DNA from 3 places in the Sulfurospirillum sp. 1612 genome. Region 2 is predicted to be linked to each of the others. Evidence: riboswitches for the same ligand, from Rfam matches in the RefSeq annotation. Region 2 holds a riboswitch; each other region holds the start of a gene.

Region 1 (6,289 bases), 540 kb from region 2:
CAAACAATAACGCCGTGGCTAACATCGTCGGTAATGTCGCTCCAATTAAGAGGTCTAATGTTATAAACTGATAATATAAATAAACCCCAATAGCCCAAATTATCAATGCCCCAATATGTAGGTTAAGGTTTTCGTCAATACGCTCTTTTTTGAAAAAGAAATAATCGCTCAATAAGATTGCAAAAAGTGGCGCAAACACTGAACCAATCGCATAAAGAAAGTTTTCATACTCTTCAATCGGTGCGACGATGGCAATCACCAAACCAATCAACCCCATCACAAAAGCAACGGTTCGCTCACTGAACTTTGGAAACACATTTAAAAAGGTTACCCCCGCAGAATAGGCATCCAAAAATGTGGTCGTGACCGTCGATAAGAGGACAATACACAAGGCAAAAAATCCCAGATGCATCGCACTCATCATCACCGTCACATCACCATCTTTGGAGTAAATCGCCACGGCTAAACCGATGGTATACATCAAAGAACTGCCCAGAAAATACCCAAAGAAACTCCCCAAAAGTCCCGTGCTTTTTTTCTGTGAAAATCGGGTGTAATCGGCGATTAACGGGAGCCAAGAGAGCGGCATGATGACACTGAGTTCTAACGCTGAGCCAAAACTCATCTTGCCACTATTAGCACTTTGAAAGACGCTACTTTCTCTAAAAACAACAAAACAAAGTAGCAAGGTCAAAGCAAAAAGTAACACAACAGCAATGACGTTGAGTTTTTTAAAGCCCTCTTTCCCTAACAGAATCCATAAAAGAATCAAAATGCCAATCAATAAAGACCAGCTTAGGATATTATCAAAGCCAAAAAGGCTTTTTCCTAGCTCATTGGCCGCGCGTCCTCCTGAGATAATCATCACCGCCGTCCAGCCGATGAGTTGCAAAACATTAAAAAGTGAAAAAAGATATGAGCCATATTTTCCAAATGAAATACGCGTACTCATCATCGCAGGCAACTTACTGTTAGCCCCAATCACCCCTCCTAAAATCAGCACAATCCCACCGATGAGATGTCCCAATAAAATCGCTTTTAATCCATCGATAAAGCCCAAAGGCGCCAAAAATCCACCGGTAAATATCTCTGCCAATGAAATCGCTGCGCCAAACCATAGCGCAAAAAGTTGGAAGCCACTTAGCCTCATCGTATCTTGATTCATATATTCTACTCCTGATTGTGATAAAAATTATAAAAATGATGCACCGGTCCCACACCCTGACCAATCGCAAAGCCTTGTTTAATCGCTTCTGTGATGTATTTTTTGGCGGCATCCACCGCATCACGCACATTCATCCCTTGTGCCAAATTGGCTGCAATGGCAGATGAGAGCGTGCATCCGGTACCATGGGTATTGATCGTATCAATGCGCTCTTTTGTTAAACAAAACACGTGGGAGCCATCAAACAACACATCGGTAGCATCTTCGATGTGATGCCCTCCTTTGATCAGTACATAAGAAGAGCCAAAAGCATGGAGCTCTTTGGCCGCATCCATCATATCTTCTAATGTTTTTATTTTATGATTGAGCATCACTTCAGCTTCGAGGATATTGGGCGTGATGATGGTTGCCATGGGAACCAACAGCTCAATCAATGCTTTTTTGGCATCACTTTGAAGCAGGTCAAATCCGCTTTTTGAAATCATGACCGGATCCACAACAAGTGGCGGAAGGGAGTATTTTTGAAGTGTTGTGGCGATTACCTCAATCGTCTCGGGACGGGAGACCATACCGATTTTGAGACCATCGACGCGAATATCATCAAAAATGGCTTCAATCTGTTTGGCAATAGTAGAGGGGGAGATATCTTGCACATCAAAGACCCCTTGGGTATTTTGAGCGGTCACCGCAGTAATCACACTCATCCCAAAGGTACCGTGCGCACTAAATGTTTTTAAATCCGCTTGAATTCCCGCGCCTCCGCTACTATCGGAACCTGCGATGGTTAGACAATGTTTCATAATCTTCCTTATAGTAAAAGATTAGTGAAAAGAGAGAAAAGAGATGGTGAAAGTATGGTGTGTCAATTTGGCTTTCCTACGCTGGCATTACCCAGATCAGGTGAAAGGGTCAAAGAATCACTATTCTTTATCTCAGCCGGTTTTCCCGGCACTCCTAGCACTAATTTTATAGTGTCCGATTATACAATGATTTCTACTTATTTTCAAGCCTATCATTCTCAACGCTCTTATGTTATCATGATAGATTATTTATATTTTTCCAAAAGAAAGGAATCTGATGCACCAACAACGCTGTAGCTGGGTCAAGCTTAATGAGCCTCTTTATGTGGAGTATCATGATAAAGAGTGGGGCAAACCGCTTCATGATGATCGTGCGCTTTTTGAACTCTTTTGTCTGGAAACCCAAAGTGCGGGTCTTAGCTGGCTCATGATACTCAAACGACGCGAAGGATACCGTGAGGCATTTGAAGGGTTTGAATTGGAAAACGTAGCACAATATGGAGAAAAAGATGTCGTTCGGATTCTTGAGAGCGGTCAGGTTATCAAACACAGAGCGAAGATTGAATCCATCATTGACAATGCCAAAGGTTTTTTGAAAATCAAAAAGGAATACGGCTCACTGGATCGTTATTTTTGGAATTATGTAGGAGGTCGCGCCATCATCAATCATCATCATGATGCCAAAGAGGCCTTAACCCAATCCAAAATTTCAGATGCTATGACCAAAGATCTCAAAAAACGCGGTTTTAAATTTGTCGGCTCGGTGACCCTTTATGCCTTTATGCAAGCATGTGGCATGGTGAATGATCATGAGATAGGATGCTGGTGCCACTTGGCATAAATTTTCAAACCAAACTCTCAATAAACTCTTCTAACGCATCATCCAATTCACGACTGCATTGATCAATGTACTCAAGCTTCTTTGGAATATTTTTTAAAGTGTGAGAGTGAAATTTGTGAATGATATCATGCACCTCATCATGAATACGATTGTGAATCTCTTGGATTTTTTGCACGTGTGGATTATCATGATATTGTGCGATGCCTTGATTATAAAGCCAGGTACCAAAATCACATTCAGCATGATTTAAAACCGGCATCTGTTGATGTGGCACACTCAAATAATTTTTGATACTTGAAATCCAAGATCGATGTTCCATCGCCGCTTGTATCAAGGGAATATGTTCAGGAGACAATGCATGGCTCTTTTCCCACCGAATATCAGGTTTCCATGTCTCCCTCCATTGAGCGATTTCATCTGCAGGCATCGGATGGGCAATGATATAGCCTTGTGCTCTGTCACATCCCATACGCAACAGCATGACACCATGCTCAATACTCTCAACGCCCTCAGCAATAATCTCCTTGTGAAACGCTTTAGCAAGTCCCAAGATACCATTTAAAATCACAAAATTATCGGTATCTTCTAGCATATCACAAACAAAAGTTTGATCGATTTTGAGCTCTTTGACCGGCAATCTTTTGAGATAGGTCAAAGAGGAATATCCCGTCCCAAAGTCATCTAAAGAAAATGAAATACCAAGTTTTTGACACGCTTGCATCACCTCAATGACATGAATAATATCTTCAAGTGCATTGGTTTCTCGAATTTCTAAAGAGATAGCATTATGAGCAAGAGGATGAGAAGAGAGGAGCATCTCTAGCTCTTTTACAATATCATGATTTTGAAATTGCAAGGCATCGATATTGACGCTCACATTCATAAATATTCCCTGTTTTTTCCATATTTCAATCTGTTGCATGGCCGTTTCTAATACCCATGACCCAAGAGTTATGGATAGAGGATGTCCTTCCATGACCGGCAAAAAGTGACAAGGAGCCAAGAGCCCTCTTTGAGGATGGTTCCACCGAATCAATGCCTCAACACCCAAAACCTCACCACTTCGCATATTGACTTTAGGTTGATAATACAACACAAACTCCCCTTGAGATAAAGCTGTTTTGATCTCTTCTATCTGTTCGTTGTTCGTACGTATTTTTTCATCTTTGATTAAATCAAAAATATGGTAGCGGTTTTTTCCGGAAATTTTAGCTTGATACATTGCATGATCGGCTTGTCGCAACAGTTGATCAGCATCTATCTTATCACCCGCATCAAAAAAAGTCACCCCCAAACTCGCCGAAACATTGAGTTCTGTATTTTTAATAATAATTTTTTTTGAACTTGCTTGTAATAATCGCTCCAAAAGAGGAATGCTATCGCTATGATTTTTAAGATCAGGCAAAATGACGACAAACTCATCGCCGCCCAATCGTGCAATCGTATCCATCTTGCGAAGCGTTTTTTGCAACCGTTGTGCCATGGCACTCAAAAACAAATCCCCACTTTCATGACCGTATTGGTCGTTGATATATTTAAATCCGTCCAAATCCAAATAGACCACAGCGAGTGAATTTTGGTGTCGGTCCGCTTGCGCTAAGGCGTGATTCAAACGATCAGATAACAATACACGATTGGGGAGCTTTGTCAGCGTATCATAATGCGCGATATATTCCAAATGCTGCTGCTGGGCATGACGCTCTGTGATATCAGTACTCAAACCGATAATTCCAATGTGTCCATTTTCATCCAAGACTTTGACTTTTGTGATTTCAAGCAGTCGTTTTTTACCATCTTTCATGGGAAGCGTTTCAATAGAACTGTGCGCTTTTTTATCACATAAAAGAACCTCTTTATCGGAATTTAGACAACCTGAGCTTACCTCTTTTGGGAACAATGAAGTATAGTGCTCTGCATTTAGAAATTCTTCTTCTGAAATCCCGGTGATATCACAATAGGTCTTGTTAACAAATTTGACCTTACCATCTATATCTGTCATCCAAATACCCAAAGGAGCATTGTCCAAAATCGCTTCTAACATGATGCGCTCATGAGAGAGTTTCATCTCAATATCACGTCGTTCATGCACATTGCTCAAAAGTCGGCCAAAAAGCGTCAATAACTCAATATCATCTTGTTTGAGTTTATACTCTTTTTTTGAGGAATCAAATCCGATAAAACCCTTGCACACCCCTCCTTGCAACAAAGGAATCGCAATCAAACGATTGATACCAATAGAGGAGAGATTGTCCAAACAGAGATAATCGCCACAGTGATGTGATGTTTTGAACCTAAGGAGGATATCCTCTAAAACAGGATTGAGCGTATCCATCGCTTTGTCATCCACATGCCAACGGTACGTATTTGAAAACAGATCGGTTTTAGGGTCATAATCATAAATATAAGCGCGATTGACACCCACAAATGCGGCCATCTTTTCAAGGGCATCTTGAATCGTAACCTCTAATTTTTCTAAGGGAATATTGATAAATGATGCGGAAAGTTCTAAAAGAAGTTTGCGATATTTATCTTGATAGGCGACTTTTTCTTCATACGATTTGTGAATTTTCAACTCATGCAACAGATGAATCGTATTGGTCGATAGCGTACTGTAAATCGATAAAATAATGTTGATTAAAACGCGGCTCGAACCGCTCATCTGCTCTTTGGCATAATGTTTGGCTTCGGTGAGATTTAATCCCTTCATGATACCCGAAACCACATGAGCCATATATCGGTCCACATCCAAAATGTGTACCGCCAACCAATTGGTCAAAAAGCTCAGTGCTTCATCTGCTAAGAGGTCGAGTGATTTGTCCTGTTGTTCTATCTGAAAGGATTTTACTTTTTCAACAAAATCAGCATGTCCGGCGTGATGTTGTTGCTTTAAGAGATCATTGGGAATATAAGTATTCCAGATTTCTTCTTCTGTTGCAAAGTGATATAAAGTATAAGCAACCAATTCATCAAAAATTTTACTGAGGTCTTCTATCTTTGTGCTATAGGCTACTTGCGTCGCCAACTCATTGATAATCGCGACCAATTTTCGGTGTTGTTGGTCAATTACATCAATGCCCGTATCAAAATGATCATCCCAAGGAAAAATATCAATTGTTTTCATGGCTTCACTTTTATCGAAAATTTTCTTTAATACATCATACCCAATTTAAGATTATATTTAAATACAAACGATATGATACTTCAAAATAATGTAACATCGCTCAAAGGAATCTACATGCCCGGTTTTGAATTTATCATTTATTATATTATCCTAGGCTCATTTGTCGGCGTGGCCGCGGGGCTTATGGGTATTGGGGGTGGTGGTATCATCGTGCCCACACTCACCACGCTTTTTTTGATGCAAGGTATGGCACCCGCTGAGGTCGTCCATATGGCACTTGGAACTTCGATGGCGACCATCGTCATCACGTCATTTGCGAGTTTGAGAGCCCACCATAAACGTGGGGGCGTGATTTGGGATGT
Region 2 (6,289 bases):
ATATGTTTGATACCCGTTTTGGCAATTTCTTGCGCTTCGATTTCAACCTCTTCTAAGCTGAGTTTGTTTCTTTTGATGCGATTTTGTTTGCTAAAGCCACAATAAAGACAATGGCTACTGCAGTAGTTGGATACGTAAATGGGAAGGTATAAGCTGATGGTATACCCAAAGTGTTGCACCGTCACCTCATGCGCACGTCTAGCGAGAGCTTCTAAATGTTGTTTGGCTCTTGGGGATAGGAGATTTAAAAAATCATACCAATCGAGCGTTTTTTTCTCGATGGATTCAAAAATCATAGTATCAGTGACATGGTCAAAATAATCCTTAAAATCAAATTCTTCATACGCTTTTAATTGTGCTAAAAAACTCATGATTGACGCTCTTGGTGTAAAAACCCTGTCAGAGGAGAAGAGGCTTGGGCATATTTACTTTTTTTGGCGAGTTTTGCCAAATGGGCCATCCTGCCTGCTTGCACGGCGAGTGAAAATGCATGCCCTGCCATCATGGGGTCTTCTGCTGTGGCGATTGCGGTATTGACTAAAACTCCATCCGCTCCCATCTCCATGGCATGTGCGGCGTGTGAAGGCATCCCGATACCGGCATCGACGATGACGGGAAGATTACTATTTTCGATAATGAGTTCAATCAGACTCTGCGTCTCTAGCCCACGGTTTGAGCCAATCGGAGCACCCAGAGGCATGACTGTGCTCGCACCGGCATCTTCAAGTTTTTTGCACGTGACCAAATCGGGGTTGATATAAGGTAAGACGACAAATCCATCTTTGGCGAGTATTTTAGTCGCTTTGATGGTCTCTTCGTTGTCTGGCATCAAGTATTTACTCTCATGAATAATCTCGATTTTTACAAAATTACCACAGCCAAATTCTCTAGCAATATTGGCGATTCTTACCGCTTCTTCAGCATTTCTTGCTCCTGATGTATTGGGAAGCAAGGTGATATTTTTAGGAATATAATTGAGGATATTGTCCTGTGGATTATCAAGATTCACTCTTCTGAGTGCGATGGTGATGATTTGTGAGCCACTTTGGGCTAGCATCTTTTTGATATCATTTTTATCTCTAAATTTTCCGGTTCCGCACAGCAATCGGTTTGAGAATTCTTTGTCTCCTATTTTTAGTATGTCCCGCATCTATCCCCCTCCCATAAAGGTTATAATTTCTACACGATCTCCCGGATGTAGTAAGGTTTGCTCCCAATTGACTCTTTTTAAAATCTTAAGGTTTAGCTCCACGACGACGTTGGGATTCTCAAGATTTAATGAAGCAATCAAATCGTTCACGTTGGTGTGTTCTGTTTGTATGGTGTGGTTATTGAGTGTCAGCTCCATAATCATGTTCCTTAGTTTGTTGGGTTCCTGAATCTTGGAGGTTGGCATTGCAGAGAGATACGGTGGCATTTTTGTGTAAAGTGTCGCTTTCCTACGCTGGTATTATCCAAATTCAGGTTCAAGGGTTAGAGCCTTAGCTCTTCTCAGCAAAATGCACCCCTAGCACATTCTAATTTTGTAATTTTTGCATCTTTACTCTTATATCGAGCTTAGAACGGGGTTTGAAAGTATCATGATAAGGGGTGGGGTTAGGATTTTTTTTGTGCTAATTCCACTTTGAGATCGGTGAGAAGTTTGGTCTGTTGGACCTCGATATAATGACGGATTCTCTCGATTTCATCCGCAGTTGGAAGAAGATTTAAGACAATGATATTATCTTGGATACTAAAAATATAAGCGGTGATATCAATCAGGGAGAGAAAGTTTTTTTTATTGACAAATTGAAATTGGATGTGCAGTGCTTTATGCAGCAGATTTTTATCAAATTTTTCATCCAAATCACCTTCGGGTACTTCGAGTGACGTGGCATTTTCAGAAATGTTTATGATGTGTCCAGATAAAATCTTTTTCTTTTTCCATGACAAAATAGCATGTATTTTTTGTGCAGGATGAATTCGGGCACTTTTGCGCTCCACGGGAGATGTAGAAGAATATTTGAGATTTCCTAAGATGAGGACGAGCTTGAAATCATCCACCGTTAAAATATCTGCTTTAATCACATCAGGGATGAGATCATGACGGATAAATGTAAAGTGCTCTTTTTTGTAAAAAGAAAGCATAGAGCGGGGAATACGAACTTGTAAAATGCCATTACTAAATCCACTAATATCAACATCTTCGTTGATAGGAATGCCCTTGTAGATATTGTTCAACGTGATTTTATTGGATTTTTTAAAGATATTTTGCAAGGCTTGTATCGGATTGTCCGAATGGTGAAAATCAAAATCTGCGGTACCGTAAAAGATATTTTTTGTGTTAGAAAATTTTGCCATAACAAAGTATTTATCCACGCGGTCCATCAGTTTTTTGTAAGTATCAAGCGGATCGCTTGAGGTGATACCGACTTGCTGGATTTCAAAGCGAAAGATTTGTTTGATTTTGCGGTTGAGTTCGCGTATGAGTGTTTTTGCATCGAGAATCTTCGTATCTTTTAGAAAAATCAAAAACGTATCATGACCTTGATACAAAATAGGACTAAAATTTGTATTTTTGTGGATAAAAGCGATGAAATCTTTGAACCCATAAGTATCCTCCAAATCAATAGTATAGGAGAATTTTACCAAAGAGAACGTCGCGTGATTTTCTTTGGCAGATTGGAGATTTGCTTCGATGATGGCTCGGATAATGTAATCATTGACGATGGTATCTTTTTGCATATTTTGTAATCCATTCTACATTCTGTGATATTTTAATCTATCAGGGATATTCTTACCACTAAGGACTAATTATAACTTACTTGATATAATTATACAATTAATTTCAAGGATAGCAACCATGCGTGAAAAATTTACAAAAGATTTATCTCGATTATACGAACTTGTGAGTCAAAACCAAAAAGAATTAGGAACTTTATATAAATTAGTAGAAGAAGAGGGCTATGTTAATGATGCCGTGAAAATTTATATTGATGAATTTTTAGATGAGTGTGATTTGGCCCATACCAAGGAGAACACTTTGGCTTTATTGAGCCGTTTGATTAGTCTGAGAGATGAGCAATTAAATCAAGTCTTACAACAGCAAGACATCACTAAAAAAGCGCGCGATACCAAACGGGCACTCGCGTATCTTTGGACCAAAAATTTTCACATGAAGCGTCATGAGAAGCTTTTGGAGGTCATCGAAGACGAGCAGCTTTTTAATCCATTTTATCGAACCCTTCTACGAGGGTTTCATGATGTAGGGGTGACGCTTAGTTTGTGGCAATTTGATTGGAATGCTCATATCATTGATACCATCAATCCTCAACTTGAATCTCGTTTTGGCGATGATGCGCTGAAGTATTTATCTGAGAATAATCTCTTGGAAATTGATGAGACTGGAGCCATTAGTGATCGTGCCTATTCTGTCTTGAGTCCTAAAGGTGAGGGGTATGAAGTCTTGACGTATGCACAATATTTTAAAGAAGATGTGCAAACAGTGGTGCATCAACTCGAAACACTCATCCAAGCACTCATGATGCTTGAAGATGAAGATACTCATCAAAAAACAGAATATATCGACTATCTTACTGCATTAAAAGATGCCTTTGCCCAGAAGGATCGAACCAAATTGTTGACCGATTGGAAAGCCGTCGATCGCGCATGGATGAAAATCACCTCGCCGATACAATTAGGTCATCCTTTGGAATATTATGAGGACCATTTTAGAAAAGCGGTGGCATTGGAGTGGGATGTCAGACTTTCAAATCCAAAAAATCTCGGTGCCAATAAAGTTTATGATGCTATGGTCGCGATGTATGAAAGTTTGTTTCATAAGATAGGCAAAGGATATGAACATGTTTTGGAGCGAACCGAAAAAAATCTTAACAGAGTGCAGTTGTATATCGGTCGTCCTGCTTTTTATTATGCGTCTGAATTCAACGGACTGTTTTCTGCTCAAGTCGTGCCAAATGATGAAGATGTGAGCAAAGAAGCGGGCAAAAAAATCTTTGCTTTTGCAGACAATGTCCTTGATGCACAACGGGCTAAACCTTTTTTGAAGATCAATAAAATCGTCTTTGGTGATGAGTTTTTGAACCAAGAACGCGCACTAATCTTTAGAGAAGAAGCACTATGGCATGAAGTGTATCAGGTTAGTACTATCGGACATGAATATGGACATATCCTCTGGTTAGACAGTGACACTGAAATGATCATGAACCACAGTGGCGTTTTTAAAAATATCGAAGAGTTTAAAGCGACAACCGGAGGATTAGTCGCCTTTTTTATGAATGAAAATCCAAAAATCAAAAAGCACATTTTTATAGAATTGATTAAACGCGCAGTGAGTTTGATAGCGTGGAAAACAAGTGGTGAAGTCGAGCCTTATTATTGTGAAGGGCTCATCCATCTTAAAGCACTTTTTGATAGTGGTGTTTTGGATTTTGATGCAACATTGCACATTCATATGAATGATGAAACTTATGAATCACTTAAAGCATGGTACTTAGAACATTATGAGAAACTGGCAGCGCATTATTTGGCTAAAAAAGATGCCAAAGCATTTCTTGATAATTTTGCTTATAAAGAAAATTCATACTATGTGCCACAGGATGCAAAAGTGAAAAGTTTTGTGGATTATTACTGGAATTTACACAAAAGTATCGGTCGTGAAATTGATGAAACGTCACAAAAAAGTAATTGGATATAAAATTTTTATTAAAAAAGATTTTTATCGGTTTATTGAAACGAATTATAAGATAAAATAGTGTATGATTTTATAAAATAAATTCTTAAGAAATTCTTGTGAAAAAACATGTCGTCGAACAAACCGTAATATTTCTCAGTGTCACTAAGTGGCTACTCTTGTCATCTGTCATGGGCGTGATTATTGGTGCCCTTATGGCACTCTTTTTATGGATACTTGAGTATTCTGTCAATAGTAGAGGGCTCTTGCCGTTTCATTACTATTTTATCCTTCCTTTTGCCCTGCCGCTGACCGTTTTTGTCATCAAAACATTTGCGCCCAATGCGCAAGGACATGGTACCGAAAAGGTCATTGAAGCCGTGCATAAAAATGGTGGCAAGATTAAAGTGGCTGTGATGCCGATCAAGCTATTAGCCACGGTTTTTACCATCTTTGCTGGTGGTTCTGTGGGGAAAGAGGGTCCGGGTGCACAAATCGGTGCAGGGGCTTCTTCTGTGATTGCTTCTATGTTAAAATTTAGTAAAGCCGATAGAAAAAAATTAGTCATTTGCGGTATTAGTGCCGGGTTTGCTTCGGTTTTTGGAACCCCGATTGCTGGTGCAATCTTTGGTATTGAGGTGTTGACCATCGGTGTGATTATGTATGATGTGTTGTTGCCCTCTTTTATCGCAGGATTTGCGGCATTTACTACGGCGCAATTTTTAGGAACAGATTATACCTATTTTGATATTCACTTCTACAAACCGATGGATTTAGATTTGACCCTGATTGCAGAAGTATTGGTAGCGGGAATTTTCTTTGGTTTCGTTGCGGATTTCTTTATCACCGTGTTGACAGAAATTGAGCGCGTTATTGAAAAAATTAAACTCAATGTCTATCTCAAAGCTTTTGGTGCCGGCGTGGTTATGGTCATCGCGACTTTGATTGTGGGTGATCGATATCTTGGCCTTGGTCTTGATGTGATTGGTAATGCTTTGGACCCTGAGGGTTTCTTGTCTGCGGGTATTCACTGGTATGACTTTATCTTGAAGACAGTTTTTACGGCAATCTCGCTAGGTGCTGGGGGAAGTGGTGGTATTGTAACACCGATTTTCTATATTGGTGCGACCAGCGGTGTGGCTTTTGGACACATTATGCACAATGAAGTGGCACTTTTTGGCGCCTTAGGATTTGTGAGTGTTTTAGCAGGAGCTACCAATGCACCGATTGCATCTATCATCATGGCAGTGGAGCTTTTTGGTATCGAGATTGCACATTATGCTGCAATTTCTGCGGTTGTTGCTTTCTTGGTTTCAGGACATCGAAGCGTCTTTCCGTCTCAGAAGATTGCTATGAGTAAGTCAGGAAATATCGAAATTGAAGCAGGGGATGATATTGAGCACTCCAATATCAGTATCCACACTGAAGATATTGAAAAATTCAGGCATATTGGATCGCAGCTAAAATACAAAAGACTCAAATGGCAAGCCAAGAATTTTAATAGAAAAAAATAAAGAGAGATACGTCGCTTTTAGAGTGTTTGAAAAAAACTAAAGGCGACAAAAAACATGACAAAAGCACTAAAGGCATCGAGTAATTTCCACGTAAAAGGCTTCT
Region 3 (6,289 bases), 100 kb from region 2:
AACCGATACGACTGTGATTTGTGGCAAATATTGGTTGAGGGCTAAGACTTCCAGAGGATGGGATATTCTTTTTTCACGCATCTTTGAGATGTGAATCATCCCATCATGTTTTAATCCAATATCTACAAAAGCACCAAAATCAGTGATATTGCGCACGATTCCTGAGACCACACTGCCCTCTTTTATCATGGTGATGTCAGTAACATCATTTTTAAAAGGGATAGCCGGTAATGTACTTCGTGGATCAAAACCCGGTTTTTTCAGTTCAAAAATAATATCTTTGAGTGTCAACACGCCAACACCCAACGTGGATGCACACGCATTGAGATTGATAGAGTCCAAATCCATCGGTTCAAGTTTTTGGGCAATAGTATAACTCTCAGGATGAATGCCACTATTGTCAAATGGATTCTCACCCTCTTTGATGCGGATAAATCCGGCCGCTTGTTCGTAGGCCTTTTGCCCCAAGCCTTTGACTTTAAGTAAATCTGATTTGGTACGAAAATTACCATTTTCATTGCGATATTTTATGATATTTGCCGCAATACTCGGCCCAATACCTGCGACATAAGAGAGCAAAGAGAGGGATGCTGAGTTGATATCCACCCCTACGCGATTGACAAGATCGGTAGTGATATCACGAAGTTTTTTTTCTAATAATTTTTGATTGACATCATGTTGATATTGTCCAATTCCCAATGATTTGGGATCAATTTTCACAAAAGTAGCCATCGGGTCTCGCAACCGTTGGGCGATGGAGATGGCGCCTCGTATCGTCACATCTAGCATAGGATATTCATCTTGTGCCAATTTTGAAGCAGAATAGATTGACGCTCCCGCTTCTGAGACAACCGTATAGTCGAGTTTGATACCATCACGATTGAGCTTGGCAAAGAACTCTTGCGTTTCTCTTGAGGCCGTTCCATTTCCAATGGCCACCGCCCTAATATGATATTTTTCTGTGAGTTTTGCTACGGTTTTTTTAGAGTTTTCATAATCATTTTTGGGTGCGGTTGGATAAATCACCACATGTTCTAAATAATTACCGTTTTCATCGATAACAGCCAGTTTACAGCCACTCACAAAGGCAGGATCCACCCCTAATATCACACGCTTTGTCACCGGTGGCGTGAGCAGAAGCTGTGCTAAATTTTTACCAAAAACCGTGACAGCCGCTTCATCGGCTCGCTCTTTTAAAATCGCATGAACTTCACGCTCAATAGAAGGAAAAAGCAATCGTTTAAAACCATCTAAATACGCGTCAAAAAGAAGCGCCTTGGAATCTGCCGCATTGTGGGGGATGGTGTGTCTTTTGATGTCTGCTTCTACCCGCTCTAGGGCAATGGATATTTTAACACTCAACTCTTTTTCATGAACTCCTCTCATGATAGCCAAATAACGATGCGATGGTATGTAGGATATCTTTTCTTTTTTATCTATAAAGTTTTTAAAGAGACCCTTTTCTTGAAAGTTTTTTGTTTTTTTAATCTCCATAATCCCAGAGCGAAGCATACTCGCTCGAAGCGCCTCTCGGTTGTTAGAATCTTCTGCATAGCGTTGGGCTAAAATATCTTGGGCTCCTTTGATAGCGGCATCAATCGAGGTAATGGTCTCATTTAAAAAATTCTGAGCCAGCTGACGAAGTGCTGCAATACTATGCCTTCCGCTTTGGAGTTGCTGCGCCAATGGCTCTAAACCACTAGCAATCGCCATACCCCCACGTGATGTTTTGTTCTCTTTAAAGGGGCGATAAATATCCTCTAAGACTCTCAGATTATCCGCCGCTTCAATGCGTTTTCGTATCGCATCACTCAAAGTGGCGCGCTCTTGAATCAGTCGGGTGATTTCTTCTTTTTTTTCTAATAATCTTTTGCTGCTAAGATACAACGTCTCAAACTCACGCAACACTTCATCACTCGCCCCACCACTCATCTCTTTTCGGTAGCGTGCGATAAAGGGAATCGTAGCCCCATCTTGTAATAATTTCAAAATATTTTCTATTTGCTGTTTTGATAGCGTTGTCTTTTGCACCAGATGTGCGATTAATCTGCTCATTCATGATCTCTTTATTGGAATATTTTTCATGTTCTAATCATATCATTTCAACCATAAAAATCATATCATGATAGAGAGAAAATTAAGTTGCAATTTAATCTAAGTTTGTATAATTCAAGTCATTAGTATTGTTTATGGGGTGCCCACAATAATGGCTGAGATAAAACCCAACACATTCTATTTTAGAATCGAATGAACCTGATCCCGATAATGCGGGCGTAGGAAAAAGGTAAAATAATTATGAAAAACAAATCCACATCATGGCGATACATCTTTTGCATCCTCTTGCTCACCACTTTGCTTCAAGCACAAAGCGAAAAACCCACTTTGGTAGTATATGCTTATGCTTCCTTTGCTGCTTCTTGGGGGCCTGGGCCTAAAATCAAAGCGGCTTTTGAGAAAAAGTATCATTGTAATTTAAAGTTTGTCACCACATCCAGTGCGATTAGTGCCTTGCGCAAAATCCAACTTGAGGGCAAAAATACCAAAGCCGATATCTTGATGGGATTGGACAAAAGTTCTGCCAATATCGCTAGAAAAACGCATCTCTTTATGGAACATGGTATCGATACTTCCGCACTCTCTCTTCCGATTGCATGGCATGATACCATCTTTTTGCCCTTTGATTATAGCTATTTTTCTTTTGTCTATGATGCCCATAAAACCCACAAGGTCCCGCACTCTTTTGATGCCCTCTTAAAAATGCCAAAAGATTTTAAAATCATCATCGAAGACCCAAGATCATCCACGCCAGGCTTGGGACTTTTGCTCTGGATTAAGGCGGTCTATGGTGATAAAGCGGGTGATTATTGGAGGCAATTATCACCACACATTCTCACCATCACCAAAAGTTGGTCTGAGGCTTATGGCCTCTTTTTAAAAGGCGAAGCGGCGATGGTATTGTCCTACACGACCTCTCCGGCTTATCACATCATCGAAGAGCACAAATCAAACTATAAAGCCGCCCCTTTTAAAAACGGGCATTATGCGCAAATCGAAGTCTCTGCCTTACTAAAATCATCGCCGCATAAAGCGTTGGCAAAAAAGTTTTTGGCGTTTACCCTCAGTGAGACTTTTGCCAATATTATCCCCACAACCAACTGGGCCTATCCCGTCATCAAAACCAAACAAGGCTTGCCTAAAGGATTTGAATCTTTGTACATACCCACGCACATGCTCCTACTCGATGACAAAGAGATAGAGACCAATAAAAAACACTATCTTGATGAATGGCTCAATGCCTTATAAAGATCTGTTTTGTGATTAAAAATATCTGGAGATTTCGCGCCGCTATTCTTCCTGGTAGCATCATAGCTTTGAGTTTTTTATTGTTGGCATTGAGTATCTTTTATATCCTTTTTTTGCACACCAATCAGATAGAATTTTCCTTTAATTTTCTCAATCACCGCATCATCCATCTTATCGAATTTACGATTTTTCAAGCCTTTTTATCCACACTTTTATCGCTTATAATCGGCACCTTGTTAGCCTGGTCATTAGCCCATCAAAATGCATTTTTTGGCAGAAATCTTCTGATTGCACTCCTCTCTTCTTCTTTGGTCTTACCCACGCTCATCGTTGTATTTGGCATCATTTCAATTCTGGGCAATAATGGCTGGGTCAATAGAGCACTCTTGTCCCTTTTTGATACTTCCTTGGGTAATTTTGTTTATGGGCTCAGTGGTATTTTAGTCGCTCACGTTTATCTCAATGCTTCCTTTGCCGCAAGGAGCATCTTGCATGTGTTTGAATCCATTCCAAAAGAGCGGTACAAACTATCCAAAAGTCTTGGTTTTTCTGTTTTGACACGATTTGTACTCATAGAATTTCCTGCGATAAAAAATTCACTCAAGAGTATCGCCTCAACCATATTTCTACTCTGTTTTACCTCATTTGCTATCGTTTTAGTATTGGGTGGGTCTCCTGCATATAACACGCTTGAAGTCTCTATCTATGAAGCCATACGAATCGATTTTGATATACCGATGGCCTTGAAATTAGCACTCATTCAGCTTAGTATCACGTTTTTTTTGGTCATTTTATCGTCCAATTTTCATACAGGATTATCCAATATCAAAACCGCCAGCACCCCCGTGCCCTGGCGTGAACCCATAGCAACACATCGCGTGCAAATTTTGATAATTTTGCTCTGTTCCTTTTTGTTTATCCTGCCACTTATCTCGATTGTAGTGGATGGTTTGGGAGCCAATTTTGGGAGGATATTTCACGATGCTCTCTTTTTAAAGTCACTCTTTACTAGTATCTTGATAGCCTCTTGTTCTAGTATCATGACAGTTATCTGTGCCCTGTTGATGAGTGATGCACGGAGGAATTTTAACATCAACCACCGCATCAAAAAATCAAAAGCACGCACGCTGATTGATTTACTCATCGCCTTTAGTGGCAATATTTACTTAGCCATCCCGTCGCTAATTTTAGGATTGGGATTTTTTATGTTTTCACAAACATTTCAAGGCCCTCAGGTACTTTGGGCTCTTTTGGCTCTTTTATCTGCCAATATATTAATGTCGCTACCCTTTGCCCTCTCCATTCTCTATCCCTCCATGCAAAAAATTGCACAACGCTATGATAAATTGGCTTTTTCTTTGAATTTAGAGGGAAAATCCCGCTGGTTTTATTGCGAATGGCCCTACCTCAAAACCTCTGTGGCGTATGTAGCCGCACTCTCTTTTTGTCTCTCTCTTGGAGATTTAGGCGTCATTGCGCTGTTTGGCAGTGATGAGATTACGACGCTACCTTGGTATCTTTATGGATTAATGGGCTCTTATAATACCAAAGATGGCGCCGGTGTCGCATTGATGCTGTTGGTGTTGACCCTGAGTATTTTCATCTTGCTACCCAAAGTTTTTACAAGGAATTTTCGTGCTACAAATCAATAATATTACCTATACTTACGAACAAAACGATATCCATACGCGCTACGACTTTACCGGCAGTGTGGCACAAAATGAGATTGTCGGAGTCATTGGGCACAGTGGCAGTGGCAAATCAACCTTTTTGGATTTGATTGCTGGATTTTTGGAGCCTCAAAGCGGTACGATTCTTTTTGAGGGCCAAGATATCAGCAGGCAAGAGCCTCAAAAACGCCCGCTGACGATACTGTTTCAAAAATACAATACGTTTGAGCATTTGAGCGTCATCAAAAATGTACTTTTAGGCATCACCTCATCGCTAAAACCCAAAAGTGAAGACATTCATGAGGCCAAAACGATTTTAAAAGAGGTCAAATTAGAAGGATTTGAGGACAAAATCACCGCATCGCTCTCCGGTGGGCAGAGTCAAAGAGTCGCACTCGCACGATCACTCATCCGACGAAAACCTATCTTGCTCTTGGATGAGCCTTTTAGTGGTTTGGATTTGGAAACACGCATCAAAATGCTGGATTTAGTCAAAAATATTTCCCAAAAAAGACAATTACACACTATCATGATAACTCATGATTTACAAGATTGTAAACGTATCGCCGATCGCGTCTATAAAGTCGAAAAAGGCCAACTAAAACCTTTTGATTATGAGCAAAATTAAAGGCATACTCTGCATTTTGTTGCGATAAAAAAGATGGGATTTTAACCTATGTCTTATCTATTTTTGATATAATTTCGCTCTAAAAGTTGGGCACGCTTTTTCTTTTCATCCAAACTTTACTGATGTGATTTCATTTTCATCAATCACTTCAAACTCTTTTCATGAAATCAAGCCATCTGTCTACTATTTTATTTGTCAAGAAGTTACTGTAATGGAAAATTTTGCACTTATCATCGTGTGTGTTAGTATCGGATATCTCTTTCAAAAGCTTCGGGTCTTTCCAAGACGCGCTCCTGCTATATTGAATCAATTTGTACTTTATATTTCAATGCCGGCCATAATTCTGCTCGAAATCCCTACGATGACCTTATCTCTTCATATGTTGATTCCTATCGTCATTGCATGGAGTGTTATGAGCATCACGGCGGTGATTACTTTTTTTGTATCGCGGTGGATGGCTTTTTCCAAAGAAGTAACGGGCGCACTCTTATTGGTGACCGTCCTGGGGAACACATCATTTGTGGGTATTCCATTTTTAAATGCCTATTACGGTCAAGAATCGATGGCTTATTTGTTGGTGTATGATCAATTGGGAACCTTTATCTTTCTCGTGAGTTATGCGACGTTTGTCCTCTCTTATTATTCTGGTGGTAGCAAAACTAGCTTTAAAATCATCACGATGAAAGTC

The links. Region 2 has a riboswitch for thiamine pyrophosphate ahead of thiS (sulfur carrier protein ThiS). Riboswitches for the same ligand answer to the same signal wherever they lie in the genome.
Region 1: another riboswitch for thiamine pyrophosphate. It lies ahead of thiD (bifunctional hydroxymethylpyrimidine kinase/phosphomethylpyrimidine kinase); the one in region 2 lies ahead of thiS (sulfur carrier protein ThiS).
Region 3: another riboswitch for thiamine pyrophosphate. It lies ahead of thiB (thiamine ABC transporter substrate binding subunit); the one in region 2 lies ahead of thiS (sulfur carrier protein ThiS).

Annotation. Positions count from the first base shown of each region.
Region 1 is NZ_CP140614.1:164,304-170,592, reverse strand. It holds gene cytX (putative hydroxymethylpyrimidine transporter CytX) at 1-1,165, opposite strand, end outside; gene thiD (bifunctional hydroxymethylpyrimidine kinase/phosphomethylpyrimidine kinase) at 1,171-1,965, opposite strand; TPP riboswitch at 2,022-2,131, opposite strand; gene SFB89_RS00870 (DNA-3-methyladenine glycosylase I) at 2,243-2,806, shown strand; gene SFB89_RS00865 (bacteriohemerythrin) at 2,811-5,927, opposite strand; gene SFB89_RS00860 (sulfite exporter TauE/SafE family protein) at 6,042-6,289, shown strand, end outside.
Region 2 is NZ_CP140614.1:1,999,731-2,006,019, reverse strand. It holds gene thiH (2-iminoacetate synthase ThiH) at 1-371, opposite strand, end outside; gene SFB89_RS10015 (thiazole synthase) at 368-1,150, opposite strand; gene thiS (sulfur carrier protein ThiS) at 1,151-1,348, opposite strand; TPP riboswitch at 1,420-1,519, opposite strand; gene SFB89_RS10005 (hypothetical protein) at 1,597-2,724, opposite strand; gene ciaB (invasion protein CiaB) at 2,843-4,696, shown strand; gene SFB89_RS09995 (chloride channel protein) at 4,792-6,186, shown strand; gene SFB89_RS09990 (LysE/ArgO family amino acid transporter) at 6,204-6,289, opposite strand, start outside.
Region 3 is NZ_CP140614.1:1,899,494-1,905,782, forward strand. It holds gene SFB89_RS09440 (helix-hairpin-helix domain-containing protein) at 1-2,055, opposite strand, end outside; TPP riboswitch at 2,181-2,297, shown strand; gene thiB (thiamine ABC transporter substrate binding subunit) at 2,296-3,303, shown strand; gene SFB89_RS09450 (ABC transporter permease subunit) at 3,315-4,955, shown strand; gene SFB89_RS09455 (thiamine ABC transporter ATP-binding protein) at 4,939-5,601, shown strand; gene SFB89_RS09460 (AEC family transporter) at 5,813-6,289, shown strand, end outside.